DNA from 2 places in the Streptomyces sp. NPDC037054 genome. Region 1 is predicted to be linked to the other one. Evidence: riboswitches for the same ligand, from Rfam matches in the RefSeq annotation. Region 1 holds a riboswitch; the other holds the start of a gene.
What was found. A riboswitch is a leader RNA that binds a small molecule or an ion and turns the genes downstream of it on or off. The one in region 1 is predicted to bind glycine.
Positions count from the first base shown of each region.

Region 2: another riboswitch for glycine. It lies ahead of gcvP (aminomethyl-transferring glycine dehydrogenase); the one in region 1 lies ahead of gcvT (glycine cleavage system aminomethyltransferase GcvT).

Region 1 covers NZ_JBVJSJ010000013.1:256,423-260,827, reverse strand. Annotated here, with positions in the region: gene glyA (serine hydroxymethyltransferase) at 1-322, opposite strand, end outside; gene gcvH (glycine cleavage system protein GcvH) at 337-714, opposite strand; gene gcvT (glycine cleavage system aminomethyltransferase GcvT) at 837-1,955, opposite strand; glycine riboswitch at 1,994-2,112, opposite strand; glycine riboswitch at 2,113-2,207, opposite strand; gene ACZ7D7_RS28185 (AAA family ATPase) at 2,387-3,061, shown strand; gene ACZ7D7_RS28180 (enhanced serine sensitivity protein SseB) at 3,129-3,917, shown strand; gene ACZ7D7_RS28175 (enhanced serine sensitivity protein SseB C-terminal domain-containing protein) at 4,010-4,405, shown strand, end outside.
Region 2 covers NZ_JBVJSJ010000015.1:192,118-196,522, reverse strand. Annotated here, with positions in the region: gene ACZ7D7_RS30310 (MerR family transcriptional regulator) at 1-287, shown strand, start outside; gene ACZ7D7_RS30305 (DNA polymerase IV) at 343-1,866, shown strand; gene ACZ7D7_RS30300 (PRC-barrel domain-containing protein) at 1,885-2,256, opposite strand; glycine riboswitch at 2,371-2,466, shown strand; gene gcvP (aminomethyl-transferring glycine dehydrogenase) at 2,643-4,405, shown strand, end outside.

The DNA.
Region 1 (4,405 bases):
CGAACATCGCGGCCGCGTTGGCCTGCGCGCCCGAGTGCGGCTGCACGTTGGCGTGCTCGGCGCCGAAGAGTTCCTTCACGCGGTCGATGGCGATCTGCTCGACCACGTCGACGTGCTCGCAGCCGCCGTAGTAGCGGCGGCCCGGGTAGCCCTCGGCGTACTTGTTGGTGAGGACCGAGCCCTGGGCCTCCATGACCGCGACCGGCGCGAAGTTCTCGGAGGCGATCATCTCCAGGGTGGACTGCTGACGGTCCAGCTCGGCGTCGACCGCGGCGGCCACGTCCGGGTCGAGCTCGTGCAGGGGCGTGTTCAGAAGCGACATGGGACTACGACCTCTCAGCCGGCGGAGTAGGCGGTGTACTCGTCGGCGGAGAGCAGGTCGCCGGGCTCCTGGGTGACACGCACCTTGAACAGCCAGCCGCCCTCGAAGGGCGCGGAGTTCACCAGCGACGGGTCGTTGACGACGTCCTCGTTGACCTCGGTGATCTCACCGGAGACGGGGGAGTACAGGTCGGAGACCGACTTCGTCGACTCCAGCTCGCCGCAGGACTCGCCCGCGGTCACGGTGGCACCGACCTCCGGGAGCTGGACGAAGACGACGTCGCCGAGCGCGTTCGCCGCGTGCTCCGTGATGCCGACCGTCGAGACGCCGTCCTCGGCGGCCGACAGCCACTCGTGCTCCTTGCTGTAGCGCAGCTGCTGGGGGTTGCTCATGGCCTGAATTCTCCTGTACGCGAGGGAGTGCTGGTGAATGAGGTACTGCTCAGAGCGCTGTTGAACAGCGGAAACGTGCGCGGCGTCACGCCGTGACCAGCGTAGGCCGCGCTGAAAAGTGTCTACTTCTGGCGCTTGTAGAACGGCAGCGCCACGACCTCGTACGGCTCGTGGCTGCCCCGGATGTCCACGCCGACCCCGGGCGTGCCCGGCGCCGCGTGCGCCGCGTCGACGTACGCCATCGCGATCGGCTTGCCCAGCGTGGGCGACGGGGCGCCGGACGTGACCTCGCCGATCACCTCGCCGCCGGCGACCACGGAGTACCCGGCGCGCGGGACGCGGCGGCCCTCGGCGACCAGGCCGACCAGGACCCGCGGCGGGTTCTCCTGGGCGCGGGAGGCGGCCTCGGCGAGCGCCTCGCGGCCCACGAAGTCGCCCTCCTTCTCGAACTTCACGACGCGGCCGAGCCCGGCGTCGAACGGCGTCAGCTCCGTCGTCAGCTCGTGCCCGTACAGCGGCATGCCCGCCTCAAGGCGCAGCGTGTCACGGCAGGACAGGCCGCAGGGCACCAGACCGGCGCTCTCGCCGGCCTTGGTCAGCGCCTGCCACAGCTCCACGGCGTGCTCCGGCTTCACGAACAGCTCGAAGCCGTCCTCGCCGGTGTAGCCGGTGCGCGCGATCAGCGCCGGGACGCCCGCGACGGTGCCGGGCAGACCGGCGTAGTACTTCAGGCCGTCCAGGTCGGCGTCCGTCAGCGAGGCGAGGATCCCCGGCGACTCGGGGCCCTGTACGGCGAGCAGCGCGTACGCGTCCCGGTCGTCGCGCACCTCCGCGTCGAAGCCGGCCGAACGCTCCACGAGCGCGTCCAGCACGACCTGGGCGTTGGAGGCGTTCGCGACCACCATGTACTCGGTCTGGGCGAGCCGGTACACGATCAGGTCGTCGAGGATGCCGCCGTCGGCCCGGCAGATCATGGTGTAGCGGGCGCGGCCGACGCCGACGGAGGCGATGTTGCCGACGAGGGCGTAGTTCAGGAGCGCGGCGGCCTCGGCGCCGGTGACGGTGATCTCGCCCATGTGCGAGAGGTCGAACAGGCCGGCCCGGGTGCGCACGGCGACGTGCTCGTCGCGCTCGGAGCCGTAGCGCAGGGGCATGTCCCAGCCGGCGAAGTCGGTCATGGTCGCGCCGAGCGAGCGGTGCAGGGCGTCGAGCGCGGTACGGCGGGGTTCGTTACTGCTCATCGGACGGTCGTCTCCAAGGGCATGACAGGCGAGGTCGGTCCTCCCCATCTGTCATCGGAACCTGAGAGGTTCGCCATGACCAGCCCGGGAAAGGGATGGGCAATGGCTTGCACCTTGGGTGGAGCCACTGACACAGCGGCCCGCTTTTCAGATGTGCCTCGCCCGCGCGGTAACGGGGCCTGAGAGATTCAAGGGAGGGACTTGCTCCTTCGGCGCCCCGGACAGTGCCGGGGACTCTCCCGCGCGGATTCAAGCGGCCGGTATGCAGTTGGCGGCCACATCATTGCACGCCCGGCCGACTCGCCGACAGGGCGTACTTGTCACCGTCTTGTGGCAGTAAGCGAACGAAAAAGCGGGACGGTCTGCATTACCTTCTCTTTACACTCGGCGGGAACGGGACTCCGTACCCGACCCCAGGGGGGACGATCACGGTGAACAGGACCACGGCGTACGCCACGACCTCGGGCCTCACGCTGCCCAAGCAGGCCACTGTCCCGGCCCGGGCCCGGGGAGCCTGCGGCCCGCAGCCCGCCCCCGTCGTCCGCGACCTGCGCGACCGCGGCGGACACAGCCCGCGCGCCCTCCTCTTCGGACCACGCGACCTCGTCGTCGTCACCGGCCTGCCCGGCAGCGGCAAGTCCACGCTGATGCGACGCGCCGTGCCCGGCAGACGCGTCGACTCCCAGGACACCCGCGACCGCTGGGACCGGCGTGTGCCCGGCTTCCTGCCGTACGCCGTCTACCGCCCGCTGGTCCGCCTCGCGCACTACGCCGGGCTGCGGCGCGCGCTGCGCTCCGGCGAGGGCGTCGTCGTGCACGACTGCGGCACCCAGGCCTGGGTGCGCGGCTGGCTGGCCCGCGAGGCCCGCCGCCGGGGCGGCAAACTGCACCTGCTGCTGCTCGACGTGACGCCGCAGGAGGCGCTGGCCGGCCAGCGCGACCGCGGCCGGGGCGTCTCCCGCTACGCGTTCCGCAGGCACCGCTCGGCCACGAACCGGCTGCTGCGCGCGGTCGCCGAGGGCGACCTGCCGGCCGGCTGCGGCTCGGCGGTCCTCGTCGACCGGGACGCGGCGAACGCGCTGCGCAGGATCGGCTTCACGGGCTGACCGGACCGCGCCCGGCACCCGTTAGCCTTTTCAGCCACAGCAGTGGCACCAGTCAGGCGGTAGGCAGATGGACTTCCCGGCGGAATTCTCCGCGGACTTCCCGGCGCAGGCGCACCCCCACCCGCACGGTGGATGGCCCGGCAACGAACTGGAGGAGGTGCTCTCCGCCTCCCTCGGCGTCCCCTCGGCCGGCGGCCGGATCGTCGAGGTGCTCGGCCGCAGCTTCGTCTGGGTGCCGCTGCCGGGCGGCGGCCCGCACAGCGGCCCGCTGGACCTGCCCACACTGGAGATCGAGGGCCAGGCCTACGTGCCGGTGTTCAGCTCCGAGGAACAGTTCCGCCAGGTCGTCGGCGCCCACATGTCGTACGCCATCGCGCCCGCCGTGGAGTTCGCGCGCGGCCTGCCCCCGCAGGCCGGCATCGCCGTCAACCCCGGCGGAGTGGTCGGCATACCCCTGCCGCCGCCCGCCGTCGCCGAGTTGTGCCGCGCCGGGCGCACCCCGCTGGACGGGCCCGCGAGCGGCGGCCGGGTCCGCCTGTTCGAGCCCGACTGGCAGGACGACCCGGTCGGCTTCCTGTCCGCCGCCGCCACCGAGTTCGAGGGCATCGGCGTGGTCCGCACGGCCCGCCGCTGCCTCGCCGCGATCGAGACGGCCGACCCCGTCATGTTCGTCGGCGTCGAACTCTCCCAGTGGGAGGGCGACCTGAGAGCCCTGCCGATGGACGCCCTCGGCCGCGCCCTCGGTACCTCCCCGGTCAAGTGGCCGGTCAACCTCGTCCTCCTGGACGTGGCCCAGGACCCGGTGGGCGACTGGATGCGCGAGCGGGTCAAGCCGTTCTACCAACGGCAGGCGTGAGGACGGGCGCGCGGGCCACCGAACTCCCACCCCGGCCCCGCCACACTTAATCTGGTTTCATAACCGACGGCACTTTCCCGAAGGGGCACAACGTGAGCGCGAGCGGCACAGCCGCGGCCGGACAGGTCGAGCACATGCTGCGCCAGGTGACGCCCGGGCGCTACGACGCCTACGAGGCGCTGCTCCGCGCGCTCGCCACCCCGTCGTCCGGCCAGATCTGGATGCTGCTGTGGCACGGCCAGGCCGGCTCCCCGGACGCCCAGTACGGGAACATGGAGGTCGACGGCCACGGCTACGCCCCCTGCGTGACCTCCGCCCAGGAACTCTCCGCCAGCGGCTGGAACCGCTCGTACGAGGTGGTCGACGGCCTGGAGGTGGCCCGCGCGCTCTACCCGGAGCGCTTCGGCCTCTGGCTCAACCCGCACGCCCCGGGCGGCGGCGTCGGCATCCCCTGGCTGGACCTGCGCCGCATCGCCACCGGCCTGGAC
Region 2 (4,405 bases), on a different contig from region 1:
ACATCCGCACCACCGTCCACCATCTGCGTGAGAGCGGCTTTCGCGACCTCGAGCGCATGACGCTGATGAGCGACGGCGCCACGGTCTACGAGTGCACCTCGCCCGACGAGGTGCACGCCCTGCTCCAGGGCGGCCAGGGCATCTTCGGCATCGCCGTCGGCGTGGTCTGGCGGGACGTCGAGAGCGCGCTGTCGCAGCTGCACGGGGAGCGGATCGACACCGGCGAGACCCTCGTCGGGCACAACCCCGCGGACGAGCTGGCCCGGCGCCGCAACCGCGCGGTGTGAGCCGGCGCCCCGTCGGAGCGGGGCGTTGTCAGTGGCGTAGGGCAGCATCGGAACTGTGAGAGCCGCGCCCACGATCCTGCATCTCGACATGGATGCCTTCTTCGCCTCGGTGGAGCAGGCGTCCAAGCCGAGCCTGCGGGGGAAGGCCGTGATCGTGGGCGGTCTCGGCCCGCGCGGAGTGGTCGCCACCTGCTCCTACGAGGCGCGTGTCTTCGGGGTGCACTCGGCGATGCCCATGGCGCAGGCCCGGCGGCTCGCGCCCAACGCCGCGTATCTGGTGCCCCGCTTCGGTCTGTACCGGACGATCAGCGAGCAGGTCATGGAACTGCTGCGGGCACTGTCGCCGCTGGTGGAGCCGCTGAGCCTGGACGAGGCGTTCGTGGACCTGGAGGCCGGGGGAGCGGCCTGGGACGAGCGGTCGGCGCGACTGGTCGGCGAGCGGCTGCGGGCGGACATCAGGGCCGTCACCGGCGTCACCGGGTCGGTGGGCCTCGCCGCCTCCAAGATGCTCGCGAAGATCGCGTCCGAGCAGGCCAAGCCGGACGGGCTGGTGCTGATCGAGCCGGGCACCGAGCGGGCCCTGCTCGCCCCGCTGTCGGTGCGGACGCTGCCCGGCGTGGGGCCGGCGACCGGCGACCACCTGCGGCGGGCCGGCATCCACACCGTGGACGAACTCGCCGAGGCGGGCGAGGACGAGCTCGTACGGCTGCTGGGCAAGGCGCACGGGCACGCGCTGTACGCGATGGCGCTGGCGCACGACGAGCGGCCCGTGGTGGCCGAGCGGGAGACCAAGTCGGTGTCGGTGGAGGACACCTACGACGTGGACATCCACGACCGGACGCGGGTCGGTCTCGAGGTGCAGCGGCTGGCCGACCGGTGCGTGCGGCGGCTGCGCGGGGCGGGGCTGTCGGGGCGGACGATCGTGCTGAAGGTGCGGCGGTACGACTTCTCGACGCTGACGCGCTCGGAGACGCTGCGCGGGCCCACCGACGACCCGGCGGTGGTGCGGGAGGCCGCCGCCCGGCTGCTGGAGTCCGTGGACACCACGGGCGGCGTCAGGCTGCTCGGCGTCGGGGTCAGCGGCCTCGCCGACTACACGCAGGAGGACCTGTTCGCGCAGGCGGCCGGGGAGCACGCCGAGCTGCCCGACGAGGACCGCGACGACGAAGGGCCCGCCGAGGAGCGGCGGGCACCCGCCGAGCGGCGCTGGCCCGCCGGACACGACGTGCGGCACGCGGCGTACGGGCACGGGTGGGTGCAGGGCAGCGGGCTCGGGCGGGTCACCGTGCGGTTCGAGACGCCCGACTCGGAGCCCGGGCGGGTGCGTACCTTCCGCACCGACGACCCCGACCTGGAACCGGCCGAGCCGCTCCCTTTGGTCGCGCGAAGACCCGGCGACGCCGCGACCGCCGGGGGCGCGTCGGGGTCCGCGGGGAGCGAGGCCGGGAGCGCCGGGGGCGCGGAGGCCGGGACCGTCGGGGGCGACGCCGGGACCGCGGGGGCCGGGACCGTCGGGGGCGCGTCCGGGGTCGACACCGCCGCCGCCGAGGGCACGGCCGGGAGCGGGGGCACGGGCTGAAGGGCGCCTCGCCGGGTGTCAGGCGTCGTCGGTGCCGGCCAGCTTGCCGAAGTCGCGGTCCGGGACGGGCGGCGGGGCGGCGGCGTCGAGGCCGTAGTGGTGGTAGAGCTGGAGTTCCTGCTCGGGCGAGAGGTGGCGGCCGACGCCGAAGTCCGGGGCGTCCTTGATCAGGGCACGGTCGAACGGCACGCGCAGGGTGCCCTCGACCAGCTCGCTGGGCTCCAGCGGAACGAACGCGTCCCTGCCGAACAGGCCCGTGCGTATGGCCGCCCACTCGGGTTCACCGGTCGCGTCGTCCAGGTAGATCTCGTCGACGGTGCCGATCTTGGTGCCGTTGCGGTCGAACGCCTTGCGGCCGATCAGATTGCGCGGATCGATGTCGGTCTGCACGGGCCCTCCACTTTGGTCGCAACTCCTCCGTCAGCACTACAAAAGAGCACATTCAGGTCAGCGGCCACTCGAAGGCCCGACCGTTGACCTCGCTGGTAGGCTGACAAAGGCTGCTGACCCCGTGCGGGAGAGTCCTCCGAGCTCCACAGGAGGCGCCGAAGGAGCAAATCCTCCCCGGAATCTCTCAGGCCCACGTACCGCACGGACGAGGTCACTCTGGAAAGCAGGGCGGGTGTCGACGGCTTCCGCTCTCACCGACGGTGAAAGCCGGGCGCTCTCGGGCCGCCCGGTGAAGCTCTCAGGTTGAGATGACAGAGGGGGAGGCCGTCCGGGTACCCGCGCCGTGGTGCCCCTCGAAGGTCGCGTCAGACCAGGAGGCCTCCGCAATGACCGCCCATCGCATTCCGCTCTCCGAGCTCGAACAGGCACACCCCTTCGAGCAGCGTCACATCGGCCCCGACCACGAGGCGCGGGCCAAGATGCTCGCCCAGGTCGGCTACGGCTCGCTCGACGAGCTGACCGCCGCCGCCGTGCCGGACGTGATCAAGAACGCCGACGCGCTGGACCTGCCGGGCGCCCGCTCCGAGGCCGAGGTGCTCGCCGAGCTGCGCACGCTCGCCGACCGCAACCAGGTCCTCGGCTCCATGATCGGGCTCGGCTACTACGGCACGTTCACCCCGCCGGTGATCCTGCGGAACGTGATGGAGAACCCCGCCTGGTACACGGCGTACACGCCCTACCAGCCAGAGATCTCGCAGGGCCGCCTTGAGGCCCTGCTGAACTTCCAGACCGTGGTCGCCGACCTCACCGGCCTGCCGACGTCCGGTGCCTCCCTGCTCGACGAGGGCACCGCCGCCGCCGAGGCGATGGCGCTGTCCCGGCGCCTGGGCAAGAACAAGAAGGGCCTGTTCCTGGTCGACGCGGACGCCCTGCCGCAGACCGTCGCCGTGATCCGGACCCGCGCCGAACCGACCGGCGTCGAGGTCGTCGTCGCCGACCTCAGCGACGGCATCCCCGCCGAGGTCGCCGAGCGCGAGATCAACGGCGTCCTGATCCAGTACCCCGGCGCCTCCGGAGCCGTACGCGACATCAAGCCCCTCATCGACCAGGCGCACGAGCTCGGCGCGCTCGTCACCGTCGCCGCCGACCTGCTCGCGCTGACGCTGCTGAAGTCTCCGGGCGAACTCGGCGCGGACATCGCCGTCGGCACCACGCAGCGCTTCGGCGTGCCGATGGGCTTCGGCGGACCGCACGCCGGCTACATGGCGGTGCAGGAGAAGATGGCGCGCAGCCTGCCCGGCCGCCTCGTGGGCGTCTCCGTCGACGCCGACGGCAACAGGGCCTACCGCCTGGCGCTGCAGACCCGTGAGCAGCACATCCGCCGCGAGAAGGCCACCAGCAACATCTGCACCGCCCAGGTGCTGCTCGCGGTCATGGCCGGCATGTACGCCGTCTACCACGGCCCCGAGGGCCTGCGGGCCATCGCCCGGCGCACCCACCGGTACGCCACGATCCTCGCCGCGGGGCTCGCGGCGGGCGGCGCCGAGGTCGTGCACGGCGCCTACTTCGACACGGTCACCGTGCGCGTCGAGGGCCGGGCCGCCCAGGTCGTCGCCGCCGCCCGCGACAACGGCGTGAACCTCCACCTCGTCGACGCCGACCACGTCTCCCTGGCCTGCGACGAGACCACCACGCGCGCGCAGCTCGCCGCCGTGTGGGCCGCGTTCGGTGTCGACGGCGACGTCGAGGCGCTCGACGCGAGTGCCGAGGACACGCTGCCCGAGGCGCTGCTGCGCACCGACGACTTCCTCACGCACCCGGTGTTCCACCAGCACCGCTCCGAGACCGCGATGCTGCGCTACCTGCGTCGGCTCGCCGACCGCGACTACGCGCTCGACCGCGGCATGATCCCGCTGGGCTCCTGCACGATGAAGCTCAACGCGACCACGGAGATGGAGCCGGTCACCTGGCCGGAGTTCGGTCAGCTGCACCCCTTCGCCCCCGCCGAGCAGGCGCAGGGCTACCTCACGCTCATCCACGAGCTGGAGGAGCGCCTCGCCGAGGTCACCGGCTACGACAAGGTCTCCCTCCAGCCGAACGCCGGCTCCCAGGGCGAGCTGGCCGGTCTCCTCGCCGTCCGCGGCTACCA